DNA from 4 places in the Psychrobium sp. 1_MG-2023 genome. Region 4 is predicted to be linked to each of the others. Evidence: predicted binding sites of a transcription regulator. Region 4 holds the regulator's gene; each other region holds the start of a gene.
What was found. The regulator LexA, encoded in region 4, represses DNA repair genes until DNA is damaged. The targets are predictions, from matches to a motif close to TACTGTATNNNNATACAGTA.
Positions count from the first base shown of each region.

Region 1 (4,465 bases), on a different contig from region 4:
AGCGAGTACCGCAGCTGATTTAGCGAATATAGCAACGGCACATAATATTCGCTAACTGGATTTTTTGCTGCTAAACCAGTGAAAAGTGATCTAGTGCATTAATAACAACGTCATGATATCAATGACACTTTATCTGTGGTAAGTCAGTCCAGCGCGAGGTGTAGCTCGGTGACAAATATTGACGCTTCATTGTCCACGGTTGTTGGAAGCCTTGGGCAACATGCTTTACCGTATCCCGACCAAAGCGCTGATTAATCGTATCTATACACTGCATTAGCGCAGGGTTATCCTTACTTGGTTGAAATAAATCCCCTTGGTTATATTGCTCGTCGATAAGTTCAAGGCAGCCAACCCCTACCTTATAAAAAGGCACACCAGGGCAGAACAGCTTAGGCAGTGCATGTTTGACCACCTGTAATAACACACTGGTATCATTTGTGGGTACGGTCATTTGGTGTAGCACCTTTTGATGGACTGGATGTTTGTCATAAGGGGAACTTGCGGCAAAGAGCATCACTCGGCTTGCTAAGCTGTGTTGTTGGCGTAACTTTCTGGCGACAGTTGCGGCATGTTGGCTTAAGGCTTCGCCTAAATGATGAATATCGGAAATACGTTGACCAAAGCTTCGAGTCGAATATATTTGTTGCTTAGGCTGGCGTATTTTATCCCAATGAATACAAGGCTCACCATTTAACTCTCTTATGGTTCGCTCTACCTCAATATTAAAACTATGCTGCGCGAGTTTAATCGGCATATTGGCTAAATCTAATGCACTATTAATCCGCTGATGACGCAAACGCTTACTGAGTTTTCTTCCGATCCCCCAAACATCTTCTATCGCGACTTGCTTGAGTACATCCTGCACTTGTCGATGACTTTCTAAAGCGCAAACACCGCGAAACTGAGGCAGCGTCTTCGCTGCATGGTTCGCGAGTTTGGCAAGTGTTGGAGTTGAAGCAATTCCCACAGAGACGGGCAGGCGAGTTTCACGATAGATGGCGCGACGTATTTTCCGGCCATGGTGGGTGAAATCACCAATTGCGTTTTGATAGCCTTTAAATTGTAAAAAACTTTCATCGATACTGTAAATGTGTTGTTCGCAAGCATAACGAGCTAGTATCTGCATCATTTTACTGGATAAGTCAGCATAGAGCTCGTAATTTGAACTTCTCACGATGACATTATGGCGTTGACATAAGTGCTTAACTTTAAAATAAGCAGCGAATTTAGGGATCCCTAAGGCTTTTGCTCGTTTATTTAATGCGCAGATACAACCATCATTATTGGTTAATACGACAATAGGCTTGTCACGAATACTCGGGTCAAAAACAGCTTCACAGCTGGCATAAAATGAGTTCGCATCAACGAGTGCATACATGGCTAAATTGACTCGTACGATGACAACGAATAGAACGTGAAACCACTCCTTCGATCAAAAAACTATCGAGTCGCTCAATGGCAATAGGTGGGTATTGCTCTGAAGCTGAGAGTAATAAGCGACGGTGTTGATCAAATAACTTACAACTGAAATTACCATTGTATGTTGTCACTACTACATCCATATGCCGTGGTGTCAGCGCGCGATCAACAATGAGGATATCACCATCATAAATGCCGACCTGGTTCATCGAGTCACCATTAGCAAGACCTAAAAATGTTGCCTGAGGGTGCTCAATAAGCAATTGATCTAAACTTAAACTTAGTTGAGTGTATTCTGCCGCGGGAGACTCAAATCCTGTGATGCCCGCCTCTATCAATATCGGTGTAATAACCATACTAAACATCTTTTACTGTATTTATATACAGTTGATTATAGGCTGGTAGCTTAAAAAGACAAGTTTAATCTTGCCGTCGTAGAAGGGGGAGTCATCTGGTTTGAATTGTTGTCAGGTTATTTTACAAAATGAATTAGAGAGATAATTATATAGCATCCCAATAACTCTAAATGATTGATATTTATTGTTATTGATTTTATGGCTTGCTTTGTGCTTATACAGTGTAGGGGTTTGTTATTGTGGTAGGCAAATCACTGTCACAACAAGATAGAATAGAAACTTTTTACCAATGCTAATGAGTGGCTCTAGTTTCTATTTGTAACTAGGCCAAGGTTTAGGTTGCACTAGGCTTGCATATAGATCAAACGTAAGGATTGTGTTATGAAAACTAATTTGATTAAAAAGTTAAGCATCGCAAGCGGTATGCTTGCCGCTTCAATGTTCTCTGTTAATACACTAGCAGGGGAAATGATTACACTGGATTTTGACTCAGGTTTTTTGAAAAGTGATGTAGTTGTAGGGCCTGATACATTTTTAGGCGTAGACAGTAACCCTATTTTTGGCAATACAACAGCAGGCAATACCATTGCTGGGCACGATACGTATACTTTCTTTGATTGGGATCGAAGTTTAACCCCAACACCTAGTGCATTTAGCTCACTGAAAGTCGAAAATTTTTCTGGCTTAATGCTTGATACCGATATCATCAATACACCAGTGACTTTACAGTTATTTACGCAAGTGAATAACGTTATTCCGCGCGCACTAGAATGGGATGTGGGCATTATTAACCAACTCAAGATTAACACTGTGATTGCAGATACTGCATTTAACAATATTCACTTTAAAGAGACGATCAATTCATCTCCTTGTGCAGATGGCAGTCCAAGTGGTTTAGTGTGTGATGATATTTATACGGTCAATGATATTTCTGCTGTGATCCCTGTTTATGTCAATGGTACTCACGCTAAAATTCGCATTTGGGTAGATCCTGTAGACCCTGTGGTATGTAATGATAATGGAGCAACACTCGACTGTTTCACTCCTGAGGAAGTGCCAGGAACAACACAAATAGCAGTAAAAGCAGAGTTAATTGCGATTCCAGAGCCTGGTGTGTTAGCACTGATTGGTTTAGGTCTTGTTGGCTTAGGCTTTGGCCGACGTAAACGCAGCTAAGCTGACATCTATCTAAGCCCCGATAAAAATTGCGCATTATTTAATGCGCAATTTTTTATTATCTAATCAAAGATTAATAATCATCAACTAATTAATAATTCTCTCGATAAATCAATAGTTACTGTTACAATTAGCTTTTTATGATGTTGAGAAAGAAAATGGCCGTTTTAGAAATATTAACAGCACCCAATGAAAAACTAAAAGTGAAAGCAAAGCGTGTGACCGATGTCAGCATCGTACAATCGTTGATTGATGACATGCTAGAGACGATGTACAGCACTGATGATGGTATTGGCTTAGCGGCCACACAGGTGGGCAGTGATCAGGCGGTGATTATTATTGATATTTCTGACAACCGTGATGACCCTTTGATCCTAATTAATCCTAAAGTTGTCGCGGGAGAAAATAGAGCGAAAGGGCAAGAAGGTTGTCTATCAGTACCGGGTTATTATGCTAATGTTGAACGTTTTACCAAGGTGACGGTGACTGGGCTTGATCGTGAAGGCCAAGAACAAGTTATCGAAAGTGATGACTTTTTAGCGATTGTATTACAGCATGAGATTGATCATTTAGCAGGTCAGCTGTTTATCGACTACCTCTCACCATTAAAGAAAGGCATGGCAATGCGCAAGGTGAAGAAAACATTACAAGCAGCCAATTAACAATGATAGCGCCTTGCCTCAACATGTTACTCTATACTCAATAAGTAACAGCCAATAGCAAATCACCGATAAATAATAGTCGAGGTTAGTATGAATCTTTTGATAACTGGTGGAACGGGGTTTATTGGTAGTGCGTTAATTAGTTCACTGATGAAAGATAATCACCGTGTTGTTGTGCTAACACGTACTGCACCTGTTTCAACAGCATTTGTCAGCCTTGAAGATTTGGGTTTAATCGAAATTCATTCGTTATCACAGCTATCTGCGTTAGAGCGTTTTGACGCGGTGATCAACCTTGCTGGTGAACCCATCGCTAACAAGCGCTGGAGTAGAGCCCAACGCGATAAAATAGTTGCGAGTCGGATTAACACCACACAACAACTCATCGATTTTTTTTCAACATTAGAGCATAAGCCTTTAACTTTTATTAGTGGCTCGGCGGTAGGTGTTTATGGACTAGGGGTTGAGAGTAACCCGATCAATGAACAATGTGCTGGTGATGACAGCTTCGCCAGCCAATTATGCCAGCAGTGGGAGCAGACAGCTTTACAAGCGAAAGCGTTATCTATTCGTACCTGCTTGTTGAGAACGGGTATCGTATTAGGACAGCAAGGAGCGCTAGCTAAAATGTTGTTGCCGTTTAAGTTAGGCCTGGGTGGTGTTATTGGCCACGGAGCGCAATGGATGCCTTGGGTGCATATTGACGATATGGTCGGCATCATTAGATGCCTTATCGAGCATCAGGAAATTGAAGGGGCGGTTAATGCGACTGCGCCAACGCCAGCGACGAATCGAGAGTTTACTCAATCTTTGGGCCGTGCTGTCAATAGACCAACGTGGTTTACCATGCCA
Region 1 is NZ_JAUYVJ010000020.1:52,892-57,356, reverse strand. It holds gene Q8W26_RS11515 (response regulator transcription factor) at 1-55, shown strand, start outside; gene Q8W26_RS11510 (Y-family DNA polymerase) at 119-1,378, opposite strand; gene Q8W26_RS11505 (LexA family transcriptional regulator) at 1,362-1,775, opposite strand; gene Q8W26_RS11500 (PEP-CTERM sorting domain-containing protein) at 2,157-2,951, shown strand; gene def (peptide deformylase) at 3,110-3,613, shown strand; gene Q8W26_RS11490 (TIGR01777 family oxidoreductase) at 3,704-4,465, shown strand, end outside.
Region 1: Q8W26_RS11505 (LexA family transcriptional regulator) is a predicted target of LexA. The motif match lies at 1,789-1,808, and genes of this name have one in related genera.

Region 2 (4,465 bases), on a different contig from region 4:
GTTGTAAAGGTTAATTAATAAAATACCAACTAATACACAGACGCCGAAAAAAGCAATAATGGCTCGTCGAGTAAAGAGATTAGATTCAGCGGTATTATTTCTGATGTGTGTACGTTGACGTGAAAACATGAGCCCATAATAGAAAGAAACAGATCATTCATATTTGAACACAAAAAGCCTGATTTCTCTATTAAAAAGATATTGAGAATACTAATTTACAAATCAAATGCGAGGAGTAAGGCTACTCACGATGATAAGGATGATTATTATTGATGCTCCAAGCTCGATAAAGGGACTCGGCAACAATAACCCGAACCATTGGGTGGGGGAGGGTTAGAGGAGATAAAGACCAACGCTGTTCAGATGCTGCAATACAGCTAGGTGCCAGACCTTCTGGTCCACCGACGAGTAAACTTACATTGCGGCCGTCAAGTTGCCATTTCTCAAGGTTCTTGGCTAGCGTTGGCGTAGTCCAAGGTTTTCCTTCGACTTCTAAGGTGACAATTCTATTACCTTTAGGAATAGCAGCGAGCGTTAACTCACCTTCCTTATCTAAAATACGCTTAATATCGGCATTTTTTCCCCGCTTGCCCGCTGGTATTTCTAGAATTTCTAGCGAACAATCACGAGGAAAGCGGCGCAAGTATTCTTGCAGACCGCTTTCAACCCAACTAGGCATCTTTGTGCCAACAGCGACTAGTTGAATTTTCATTAGGTGTTAAGGTGCTTTGATTCGCCATTCCATAACTGTTCTAATTTATAGAACTCACGGCTTTCGTCATCCATCACATGAACGACAACTTCATTCATATCCACTAAAACCCAACCACCTTCTTTTAAGCCTTCAATACCTAATGGTGGAATACCTGCTTTCTTCGCTTCAACAAGTAGGTTATTTGCAATAGAACGGCAATGACGAGAAGAGGTACCTGAGCAGATAATAAGCTTATCGGCCATAGGTGATAGATTAGTAACGTCTAGAGTAACTAAGTTTTTTGCTTTCATGTCTTCTAAGTTATCGACGATAAAATCAAGTAATTGAGTGCCTTGCAAAGTAATACCCTTAATTGGTGCAAAATAAAGTGGGCTATTTTAGCACTCTATGATGCAACCTAACAGCTCTGTCTGCATATTATTATAAATATGTGCTGGTGATCCTAAAATTAGTTGGCGACAAGAAGCTCGTTAGCATTGGCTAATGTCGCATCACTTATCTTATTTCCGCCTAATAAACGGGCAAGCTCAATGACTCGCTCTTCTTGTTTTAGAGGTGACATCGTCGTATGGGTTGATTTTCCGTCGGTCTGTTTGATGACTTGCATTTGTTGGTGGCCACAACCTGCCACTTGCGGTAAATGTGTAACACAAAGGATTTGAGTCGATTCACCTAATTCTCTTAGCATGGCCCCGACCGTTGCCGCCGTTGGTCCACTGATCCCAACATCAACTTCATCGAAAATGAGGGTAGGGGTTGCTACTTTCTGTGCGGTGATAACAGAAATAGCCAGGCTAATTCGGGATAGCTCACCCCCAGACACAACTTTATGTAATGGTTCCAGAGGCTGGCCGGGGTTAGTTGATACTTTGAATTCGACTAAGTCAACACCATACTTACTCAAAGTTTGTGTGGAATTTGGACTAATTGAGATCTCAAACTGGCTATGCTCCATCGCAAGGCGGCGCAATGATTTAGCAATTAATTTATCTAATTTTTTAGCAAATTTCTTTCTGCTTTCACTCAATTTTTCTGCGTCAATGTAGTATTGCTTTTCTATTTCTTTGAGCTGTTGTTCAAGTTCGGTAATACGCAGTTCACATCCACTTAAATTTGCTAACTCCGTGTGCATTGATTGGTGAAGACTAGGTAGTTCACATGCTTCAACGTGATGTTTTCTGGCAAGTTGCATTGCTTTACTTAGACGTTGTTCAACTTCTTGCAAGCGCTGTGGGTCTTGCTCGATGTTTTCATTATAATGGCGAACCTCATTTACACTCTCTTGTACTTGAATCAGTGCCCCTTGAAGCATTTCGGTACATTCACTTAATGAAGAATCTTGAGCTAATAGCTGTTCTAGAGTCGCTACTGCGCTGTGCAGAGACGCCTCAATGTTGTGCTCACTGTCGGCTAGCTGGTCTAATAACTGATGAGATTGATATTGTAGTGTTTCACTGTTTGATAAACGCTGATGTTCTTGTTCGATCTGTTCAAACTCGCCTTCAACGAGTGCAAAAGTATCGAGCTCTTCCACTTGATACTCTAACAGCTGAACTTTGGCAGCATATTGTTGCTGGTTAGCAATGAGTTGGTTAAGTTCTTGGCGAATTGCTTGGACATTTTTAAAGGTTAATTCGACTCTGCTAAGTAATGACTTATGGCCTGCATATTGGTCTAACAATGTCAATTGAAGTGAGCTATCTAATAAACCTTGGTGTGCATGCTGGCCGTGAATGTTCAATAAATACTTCCCTAGCTCTTTTAATTGACTGACGGGAACAGCACGGCCATTGATATAACCTTTAGAGCGACCTTCCGAAGAGATCGTTCGCCTGACAATACATTCGTTGGCGTTATCTAATTCGGAATGTGATAAGAACTTTAGGGCAGCGCTGTTAGTTTCAATGTTAAATGTTGCACAAATGTCGGCACGTTGCCCTGTTGGACGTACCATCGAGGCTTCGGCCCTAGCACCTAAACACAATGATAAGCCGTCAATAGCGATAGACTTACCCGCACCAGTCTCACCGGTGATAGTCGTCATACCACTATTTAATTCGATGTCTAAATGCTCGACAATAGCAAAATCATTAATAGAAAGTTGAGTTAACATAAACTGCTCCAAATTGTGCACGGGTAAACTTATACAGTGCTTTATACAGTGTCTGTTTATTTATACAGTGTTTTGTGTTTATTGCAAGTTAGCGTAGCATTTTTATTCACAAATAATAAAACTTAGAATATTTATTAGCATTTGCTTTATTAGCTAAATGCATGATCTGTTAGCTTTATTTAGAATTGATAAAACTAGGTGCGTAAAAAAGTAAAAAAAATTCCTTTAAAAAAATTCTTTTTGACTATAATCAGCTCGAACACAGGTATTTTTAACGGATTAAAAAGAGGCTAATATGGAAATATATATCAATTATATTATGGCTAAACACTTCTGCTTATTGGATTATCCATTTGGGCGGGAACTTAAGGTTTTTAAAGTAAAGGGTAAAATTTTTGCCATTGTTGCAGAAGGTAATGAGAATCAACGACCCAATATTTGTTTAAAGTGTACGCCTGAGTCAGCCATAGAGCTAAGAAAACAATACCAAGCTATTGTTGCGAATAGTCAATATAATGAAAAACACTGGAATACTGTTTTTATGGATGATTCGATAAGCGATCAGCAAATAAAAACAATGATTGATACATCGTATGATCTTGTTGTCGCAGGCTTACCAAAAAAAGTGAAACGCTTGATGAAGTAATCTTGGTTACTGGCCGACACTTTTAAAGTCTCGGCCTAAATATTGCTGAAGTGAAGATGGATGATTTTATTTTTGGAAACGTGGGAACTTTAGGTTCATATTTTCTTCGTCACACGTTGCTCACTCCAACTAAGCTTACTTCTTAGCACTTCATAATAGCTATAACCGATTGGGTGAATTAAGCGTAACTGGCTGTCACTTTTTTGGATCATGATTTGATCGCCAGGGAGCACTTCTAAACTGACTTGCCCGTCACAGCTAACTTGAATAGTCTGATCTAAGTAATGAGGGATTTTAAGCTCGATTTGACTATTACCGTCGATAACTATTGGGCGTGAACTTAAGGTATGAGGGAACATTGGAACGAGAGAAATTGCATCCATATTGGGCGTTAAGATGGGACCGCCACCTGACAGCGAGTAAGCTGTGGAGCCTGTTGGAGTCGATGTAATTAAACCGTCTGAACGTTGGTGATAAACAAACAATCCATCAATAAACAATTCAAATTCAATCATGTTTGCTACTTTAGCTGCATGGAGAACCACTTCATTCATGGCAGTGTTACAACTTTTTAATACGCCGTGCCTAAAAATTTGTGCTTCAAGCAAGAAGCGCTTTTCAGTAATAAATTTACCATCGAGTATAGCGAGTAATGGCTCTTGGATATTATCGGGATCAATATCAGTTAAAAAACCTAAGTTACCGCGATTTACACCGACTACGGCGATATCATATCGCGCAAGTACCCTAGCAGCGCCAAGCATATTGCCATCACCACCAATAACAATGGCTAGATCACAGCGCTCACCAATTTCGATAAGCGGGGCTTTAGTGACATTTAATGTTTCAGCAATCGCAATGGCTGAACGTTCATCAACAATGACGTCATAGCCATTCTCACACAATAACTGATGTAATTGTTCTATAGTCTGGCTTGTTTCGCTATGATTGGTTTTACCAATTAAACCGATGCAATTAAATAAACGTTTCA
Region 2 is NZ_JAUYVJ010000013.1:63,816-68,280, reverse strand. It holds gene mrdA (penicillin-binding protein 2) at 1-129, opposite strand, end outside; gene rlmH (23S rRNA (pseudouridine(1915)-N(3))-methyltransferase RlmH) at 242-712, opposite strand; gene rsfS (ribosome silencing factor) at 712-1,053, opposite strand; gene recN (DNA repair protein RecN) at 1,164-2,828, opposite strand; gene Q8W26_RS08820 (MmcQ/YjbR family DNA-binding protein) at 3,124-3,474, shown strand; gene nadK (NAD(+) kinase) at 3,570-4,465, opposite strand, start outside.
Region 2: recN (DNA repair protein RecN) is a predicted target of LexA. The motif match lies at 2,879-2,898, and genes of this name have one in related genera.

Region 3 (4,465 bases), on a different contig from region 4:
GCTGGTCCCTCGGCCTATCTCATCCATTAATACTAAACTATGTTCAGTAGCATTATGAAGGATGTTAGCTGTTTCAGTCATCTCAACCATAAAGGTTGAACGGCCACTAGCCAAGTCATCCGATGCGCCGATACGGGTAAAGATGCGATCAATTTTACCAAGGTGAGCTGTGCTTGCGGGCACGTAACAACCAATGTGTGCCATCAGGCAAATTAATGCTGTTTGACGCATATATGTAGATTTACCGCCCATATTAGGGCCTGTGATCACAAGCATCTGACGCTGGTCTGTTAATTTAACTGGGTTAGCGATAAATGGAGCACTCATTACTTGTTCAACTACGGGGTGCCTTGCTTCATTCAACTCAATACCAATACCTTGATGAAATGTCGGGCAGTGGTAATTTAAGTCTTCAGCTCTCGCTGAAAAGTTTGTTAAAACATCTAGTTGTGAAAGTGCTGTCGAAGTCTTTTGTAGTTGCGCCAGCAACGGCATTAATTGATCAAATAACTGCTCGTAAAGTTGCTTTTCTAATGCTAATGCTTTGCCTTGACTACTGAGTACTTTATCTTCATGTTCCTTTAATTCAGGAATAATAAAGCGCTCGTTATTTTTCAATGTCTGGCGACGAATATATGCCTCAGGCGCATTCATTGCTTGTGACTTGCTGATTTCGATAAAATAGCCATGGACTTTGTTATAGCCAACTTTAAGTGAAGACAGTCCTGTGGCTTCTCTCTCACGAATCTCTAATTGCTCTAAAAAGTCTGTGGCCCCTTTGCTTAATGAGCGCCATTGATCAAGCTCTTCGTGGTAGCCAGGGGCAATTACGCCACCGTCTCTAATTAATGTTGGAGGGTTTTCCACAACTGCTGCTTGTAAAAGTGCGACCAACTCTGGATATAAGCTAATTTCTTTAGCCAGTTGTTTTATTCGTAAATTGTCTTTATTTTCAATCAAAAGTTCTTGTAGTGTTGGGAGCTGCATTAATGCGTGGCGTAACTTTGCAAAGTCACGTGGCCTCGCTGAGCGTAATGCCATTCGGCCTAATACACGTTCAATATCGCCAACATTGCGTAGTGTTTGATGAATGGGTTCGATATTTTGTTGCTCAATAAATGAACCCACAGCACTAAGTCGCTGACTAATCAGGTGGTGATCGCGTGATGGTTGATGAATCCAACGTTGTAGTAAGCGCGAACCCATTGCTGTTGCGGTTTTATCGAGTATAGAGACCAAGGTGTTATCAACACCTCCCCCGATATTGCGCGTGAGCTCGAGGTTGCGACGTGTGGCTGCATCTAAGATTATACAATTAGTGTGATCGGTTAACTTGATTTGACTAATCTGTGGTAATGCAACGCGCTGTGTGTCATTGACATATTGCATTAAACAACCGGCGGCAGTCAGTGCGACTTTTGCTGACTCAACGCCAAAGCCCGAAAGGGTGTCCGTTTTAAATTGACGGTTTAATAAATCAATTGCCGTGCTTAAATCGAATTCCCAAGGAGGGCAGGCACGTAAACCTTTACGTTGTTCAATTAAGGCTAAATTATCCCACTGCTCAGGATATAGAATTTCAGTCGGGTTGGTTCGATGGAGTTCTGACTCAAATTGCTCAGTAGTTTCTAATTCACTGATATTAAATTCACCACTGGCTACATCAAGGGTGGCAAAGCCGAAAATACCTTTTTGCTCAAAGACACTGGCAACGATATTGTCTTGATGATCATTTAATAATGCTTCATCTGTAATGGTGCCTGGAGTGACTATGCGTACTACCTGACGCTCGACCGGCCCTTTACTTGTTGCGGGGTCACCAATTTGCTCACATAATGCGACTGACTCGCCTAGGTTGACTAATTTGGCTAAATAATTATCAGCAGCATGATAAGGAATGCCAGCCATTGGGATTGGTGCGCCACCACTTTTACCACGGGCTGTTAAAGAAATGTCGAGTAATTGTGAGGCACGCTTAGCATCATCAAAAAACAATTCATAAAAGTCTCCCATACGATAAAAAACTAAAATGTCGGGATGTTGACTTTTTATCGTTAGATACTGTTGCATCATTGGCGTGTGATTAGCAAAAGTGTCATTGTTTGATGTAGCGGCAGTCATAAAATAAACTCAAATAATTTACTGGTTAAAACACTGTGCAAGGATACGTGATTAATAAAAAGATCAAAAGAAAAACTCATCTAAAATCCCACTGGAAAAGGCTTTTAGCAAAAACAAATAAAAAAAATTAAAATTACACTTGATACTGTATGATTGTACAGTATACTAATCGACATCAACTTTATACTAGATTAATGCAATGGAGCCGTTAATGGACAGCAACAAAACTAAAGCTTTAGACGCCGCATTAGGCCAGATCGAAAAACAATTTGGTAAAGGCTCTATTATGCGTCTAGGCGATGCACGCGCCTTAGATATCGAGTCAGTATCAACGGGTTCGTTAGGTTTAGATATTGCCTTAGGCATAGGTGGTTTGCCTATGGGACGTATTGTTGAAATCTACGGCCCAGAATCATCAGGTAAAACAACATTAACATTGCAAGTTATCGCAGAAGCACAAAAGAAAGGCAAAGTGTGTGCCTTTGTTGATGCTGAGCATGCATTAGACCCTATTTATGCAACTAAGCTAGGTGTTGATATCGATCAACTATTAGTTTCTCAACCTGATACTGGTGAGCAGGCATTAGAAATTGTTGATATGTTAACGCGCTCTGGTGCTGTTGATGTGATTATCGTCGATTCAGTTGCCGCATTAACACCAAAAGCTGAGATTGAAGGCGATATGGGTGACTCTCATATGGGCTTGCAAGCACGTTTGATGTCTCAGGCTTTACGTAAATTGACAGCAAACATCAAACGCTCTAACACATTATGTATTTTCATTAACCAAATACGTATGAAGATTGGTGTGATGTTTGGTAATCCTGAAACAACGACAGGTGGTAATGCGCTTAAGTTTTACGCTTCGGTGCGTTTAGATATCCGTCGTATTGGTGCGGTTAAAAATGGCGATGAGATCGTTGGTAATGAAACGCGTGTTAAAGTAGTTAAAAATAAAGTATCGCCACCATTTAAGCAAGCTGAGTTCCAAATCCTATACGGTGAAGGCACCTCTAAATATGGTGAGTTAATCGATTGGGGTGTGAAAGAGAAGCTTGTTGAAAAAGCCGGTGCTTGGTATAGCTATAAAGGCAGTAAAATTGGCCAAGGTAAAGCGAACAGCATTAACTTCTTAAAAGATAACCCTGAAGTAACAGGCGAAATCGAAACAAAATTACGTGACGCCTTGTTAATTAAGCCAACGGATGAGCCTGATGAAGAGCCGCTTGCTCAACCAGAAGAGTAAGTAATCATCCTATTAAGATAGCAACCATAAGGTTGCTATTTTTTTGCATAATAGAATAACTTGAAAATTAACGATGACGCAGTCTGTTTGAAACTAATAACCATTGCATTAAAATTTATCCCAATCCTTTTTATAATCAAATTACTCTTATAAAACTCCCTCTTTATACCTATTTTTTAACTTGATATTGATTAAAACTAGCTTTTTAAGCGATAAGCTGGCTCAATGCCTGTTTGTAGACGTATAATACGCCATATTTTTTAGATTAAGTTACCAAGTAGGAACCTTATGATGCACATGTCGACTGCTGAAATTAGAGATGCATTTTTAGCTTATTATCAACAGCAACAACACCAGGTTGTGGCTAGTAGCTCATTAATCCCGGGCAATGATGCCACATTATTATTTACTAACGCTGGCATGGTGCCATTTAAAGATGTCTTTATTGGCACTGATAAGCGTGCTTACAACCGAGCTACTTCATCGCAGCGCTGTGTTCGTGCTGGTGGTAAGCACAATGATTTAGAAAACGTTGGCTATACAGCACGTCACCATACATTTTTTGAAATGCTAGGTAATTTTAGTTTCGGTGATTACTTTAAACGTGAAGCGATCAAATTTGCGTGGCACTTTTTAACAGAAGAATTAAAGTTACCAAAAGAAAAATTATGGGTGACAGTTTTTGAAGAAGATCGTGAAGCTGAAGAGATTTGGTTAAACGAAATCGGTGTAAACCCTGATTGCCTATCGCGCATTGGCGCTAAAGATAATTTCTGGTCTATGGGAGACACAGGTCCTTGTGGACCTTGTACTGAAATTTTCTTTGATCACGGTGAAGGTGTTGCAGGTGGTCCACCTGGTACACCAGAAGAGGATGGTGATCGTTACATTGAGATTTGGAACTTAGTATTTATGCAGTTCAACCGTCAGGCCGACGGAACAATGGAAGATCTACCAAAACCGTCTGTTGACACAGGTATGGGTCTTGAGCGAATTGCTGCCATTATGCAAGGTGTTCACTCAAACTATGAAATTGATATTTTTCAAGGCTTAATTAAAGCTGCTGCAAAGATTATCGGTACTAATGATTTAGACAAT
Region 3 is NZ_JAUYVJ010000031.1:25,525-29,989, forward strand. It holds gene mutS (DNA mismatch repair protein MutS) at 1-2,121, opposite strand, end outside; gene recA (recombinase RecA) at 2,333-3,367, shown strand; gene alaS (alanine--tRNA ligase) at 3,659-4,465, shown strand, end outside.
Region 3: recA (recombinase RecA) is a predicted target of LexA. The motif match lies at 2,265-2,284, and genes of this name have one in related genera.

Region 4 (4,465 bases):
ATTTACTTGAATACCATCCGATAGTTGAAAAATTGCCGCAAGTATTAATAGCTGGACTGCCACTGTAATAACTTGAGTATCAGCAGTAAATATTTGCGCTAATTGTTGGTTAAACAAGACCATGGCTATGGCTGTTACACAGGAAATAATAACGCCAAAACCAATGCCCATATATCCGGTGTCTCTTGCTTGTATACGATCCTTTTTGCCGATGTGGTAACCAACGCGGGCAGTTACAGCAACAGATAACCCGAGAGAAATGGTATATGCCATTGAGGATATATTTAGCGCAATTTGATGACCAGCGATCTCTGGCACTGAATAGCGACCTATCATTAAACCCACAGCACCAAATAGAGCTACCTCCATGCCTAGCCCGATTCCCATCGGCAAGCCAATTTTAAAGACTTCGCTATAGGTTTTTAGCTTTGGCTTTATCCAGTGGGTAAATAAATGATAGCCATGGTAACGTTTAGCCAAAGCAGTGTAAGAGATTAGAGATAATGCCATTACACACCATACAACCACCGTTGCCCAGCCAACACCAACTGCTCCCATAGGTGCTAAGCCCCAGCCACCGTTGATAAACCAATAATTGCACACGACATTAAATGGTATGGCTGCAATTGAGCAATACATGATTGCTTTTGTGGCAAACATCCCTTCATTACAGAAACGCAGGGCAAAAAAACAATAGAGAGGGATCAATCCCCAGGCCAATGCTTCGAGATAGCCGCTGGTTAATGGAATTATTTTCTCTGTTATCCCAATTTGCCAAAGTAACGGCTCAAGCGATGTTAATAGTAGCGAGCTAGGAAGAGCCAGAAGCACAGCTAGTACAATGCCGCTCTGAAATGCTTGGCGCACACCTTTTTTATTTTCTTCACCATTAAATTGAGCGGTGATAGGGCTTAACGCTAAGAATATCCCAATAATGAAAACAATGATTGGATTAAAAATACTGACCCCAATAGCAATGGCTGCTAACGCATCTGCGCTATAGCGTCCTGCCATGATAGTATCTATGACACCCAGCGACATTTGTGCCACTTGAGCCAAAATAGCAGGAACGGCCAGTTTTAATAATGTCTTTGCTTCAATACGGTGTTTGGCTGTATTGATCTTGTTAATAATCTGTTTCACTAATTCTCTTACTTTGGTTAAAGGCAATATAAAAAATGTTGGGTATGAGATAAACTGCGCAGAGTTGTTCTGTTTTTTGGCTTTATATTTTAGGAAGCATTATGTCGCATAAGACTTCACCTGTCATTGTTTCATCATCACATTTGGTATCTTCGTCTTGCCCACAACTTAGTGAATTTGAGTATGGATTGACAATGATGAATAATGCATTTTTACGTTGGATGCAGCATTGTAGCCAAGCTGCTGGGGTTACTGAGTTAAGCTCGCTTGATATTCAGGTCGTTCACAATGTAGCTCACCGAGATCGTGCTAAAAAGCTCGCTGATATTTGCTTTTCATTAAACCTAGAAGATAGCCATAACGTTGCGTACTCGTTGAGAAAATTAGTCAAGTTAGCGATGATAACGTCAACTAAAAAAGGCAAGGAGACCTTTTATAAACCATCAGAGCAGGGTTGGCAGTTTTGTGAGCGTTATAAAGCGGTTCGGGAGCAGTGTTTGATTGACTCACTTAAAGATTTAAATCTGACGGAACAACAGTTAAGTGAAATGGCTAGTGCATTAAGAGTCCTTTCCGGTTTTTATGATCAATCTTCTCGAAGTGCTGCATCGTTGTAATACCAATACCGTTATTTAAGTGACCCCTTTGGTATCGCGAATAAGCGATAACGTGAATAAACGAATTAGAGTGCAGGTGCTACGTTCCAAACAGAACCTAAGTAATAACATCGATGCCGGGAAGGTATTTATTGGCGTATGTAGTTATTCTAGATAATAAGTAACGAAGCTATCATTTTAGCCCGATAAAGATGTACACGTTATTTATGAAGTTAATATAAGTTTAATACTTTGGTTTTTTGTGAACTTTTTAACTGAATTGTGTTCTTACTATTCCACTAAGGTTGAATTCATAGGGATAAGATGAAAGTTTTTGCAAAACAATCAATCAGACAAATTGTTAAACATATCAAGATATTCTTCCAAGGAACGATAGAGATCGATTCGCTTGGACGTTTCAAATTTTCACAAGGGCAGCTGTGTTTACCACAAAACGCAACCCGAACGCAGAGCTCTTTTGTTCAACAGGTGAACTCATCTATTAAGTCTAAACGGCCTGTTGCCCAGTGGGATTAGCTTGATACTAGTTACACAGTAATCGAACTTTAGGCTTTACTAAATCGTCGCAAAGCTTAGTGAAATGCACCACTTAACTTACTAAGATTAACATGCTGCGCTAATTGATTTTGACTATGACAATTCAATTGGCGTTGTGTTTGTTGCTGATTGATATTAAAAACGAACGCTAAGGCGCTAGTTCGTTTTGCAGCAAGCTGCAGACGTTTTAAGTCCCTAGCATTAACTGAGTCTGGCCAAGCAATAACTGCGCTGCTAGTTCCTGACATCAATGCTTGCTCCATTGCCCATAAAGTATCAACCTGATCTTTTGGGTGAACTAATAAAATCTTATCACTTGCGATTTGGTATTGCTCGCTTAATGCTTTGAGTTGTTGTTTCGGTGCACCAATCAATACAATCCAGCGACGCTGTTCGCTGAGCTTTTTAAGGGTTGGCCCAAGAATCTCTAACTGCTGGTCATCATTAGATTGACTAACGATCTCGTTAATCGTTTGTGATTGCCAACCACCCTGATTTAGCAAGTTATCTAAATGGTTAAAACCTGAACTGATTGCAAAGTTGTTCTCAGTTGTTTGTTGGTTTAAATATAATGATTTCATTGCCAAGCTCCATTTCTTATCACGCCAACTGCCAAACCTTCAATTTCTAATGATTGATATTCCAAATCGACGACGATGGTTGAAAACTCTGGGTTTTCAGGGTGTAGTAAAACTTTATTATCCTGTCGTTCAAAACGTTTAACCGTTACATCGTCTTCTACACGTGCGACCACAACTTGACCTTCGTTAACCGAGGTTGTTTTGTGTACGGCTAGCAAATCGCCATCAATAATCCCAATATCTCTCATGCTCATACCGTTAACACGTAGCAGATAATCTGCTTGTGGATGAAACATACTAGGGTCGACTTTGTAATGTGCTTCAACGTGCTCTTGAGCTAGAATCGGTTCTCCAGCAGCCACTTGGCCTATCAATGGTAAGCCTTGCTCTTCACTGTCATTGGCAGCTTCGGGAGGTAAACGAATGCCGCGTGATGTGCCAGGGATGATTTCAATAGCGCCTTTTTTGGCTAAGGCCTTAAGGTGTTCCTCAGCAGCATTTGCTGATTTAAACCCAAGCTTTTTAGCAATCTCAGCTCGTGTTGGCGGCATGCCTGTAATGGCTATATTGTCTTTGATAAGCTGTAAGATTTCAGCCTGACGGTTAGTTAACTTTTTCATATACTTGCCTTAGCACCAAATTAGAATAAATGAACTGGGTTTTCATACAGTATAGCTGTCAGTATATACAGTAAAAATTACTGTGCAAGTATTAATCAAAAAAACTTTACTTTAATAATTAAATTACGCCACGGTGTTCTAATCTTTAATAGATTGCTCTTATCGAGTATTAGTTAAAATGAACTTGCCACAAATAATAACTGGTAATACCTTTGGGCTTAGTATGAAATTTGATATATTACGCGTGTTTTCTGTTTAGTTATTGGTAAAAGTGTGTATGACAAACTCTCTATCACGTTGGGTGAATATTTTACGTTGGCCAGTTCGCTTCTTAGTTCGTAGCAAGCTCGTACCGAAAGATCCCTGCGCCGAGCTTAATATTGATCGTCACAAGCCCATTGTCTATGTGCTTAAAACGGAGTCATTAACAGACTTGGTGGCATTAGAGAGAATTTGTAAGTCATTAAAGCTACCTTTACCTACTCAGCCACTACAACTTGGTGAACGAAAGATCCCTCGTTATTTTTGTGTGCAGGGTCGGGTGCCTGTTTTTGGCAAAAATAATGATGCCAATAAATTTATTAATCGCTTTAGTGAACTGATAAATTTCCTACGTCAACCAGAACAGCAAGATGTTCAGATTGTACCTGTAGCCTTGTTTTGGGGGCGTAAGCCAGGGCGGGAAGACGATACTGTCAAAGCTGCCGTGATTGCTGATGAACAAGCTTCTTGGCTCAGAAAGATAATGATGGTGTTGTTTCTTGGCCGAGACAACTTTGTTCGCTTTAGTCAACCAATCTCGATGGTCGAGTTAATTGCTTCTCGTAGTAGTGATGAGCGTATTGCTCACAAGCTATCACGTCTTGCACGTTTTCATTTTCACCGGCAGGCCCAAACAATGCTAGGGCCAAAGCTGCTATATAGAAACTCACTTGATCAACGTTTGATGAAGTCGCCAGCGTTACAA
Region 4 is NZ_JAUYVJ010000001.1:50,767-55,231, forward strand. It holds gene Q8W26_RS00185 (MATE family efflux transporter) at 1-1,143, opposite strand, end outside; gene Q8W26_RS00190 (winged helix DNA-binding protein) at 1,245-1,760, shown strand; gene Q8W26_RS17860 (DUF1107 family protein) at 2,064-2,276, shown strand; gene Q8W26_RS00195 (SulA-like leucine-rich domain-containing protein) at 2,333-2,878, opposite strand; gene lexA (transcriptional repressor LexA) at 2,875-3,498, opposite strand; gene plsB (glycerol-3-phosphate 1-O-acyltransferase PlsB) at 3,776-4,465, shown strand, end outside.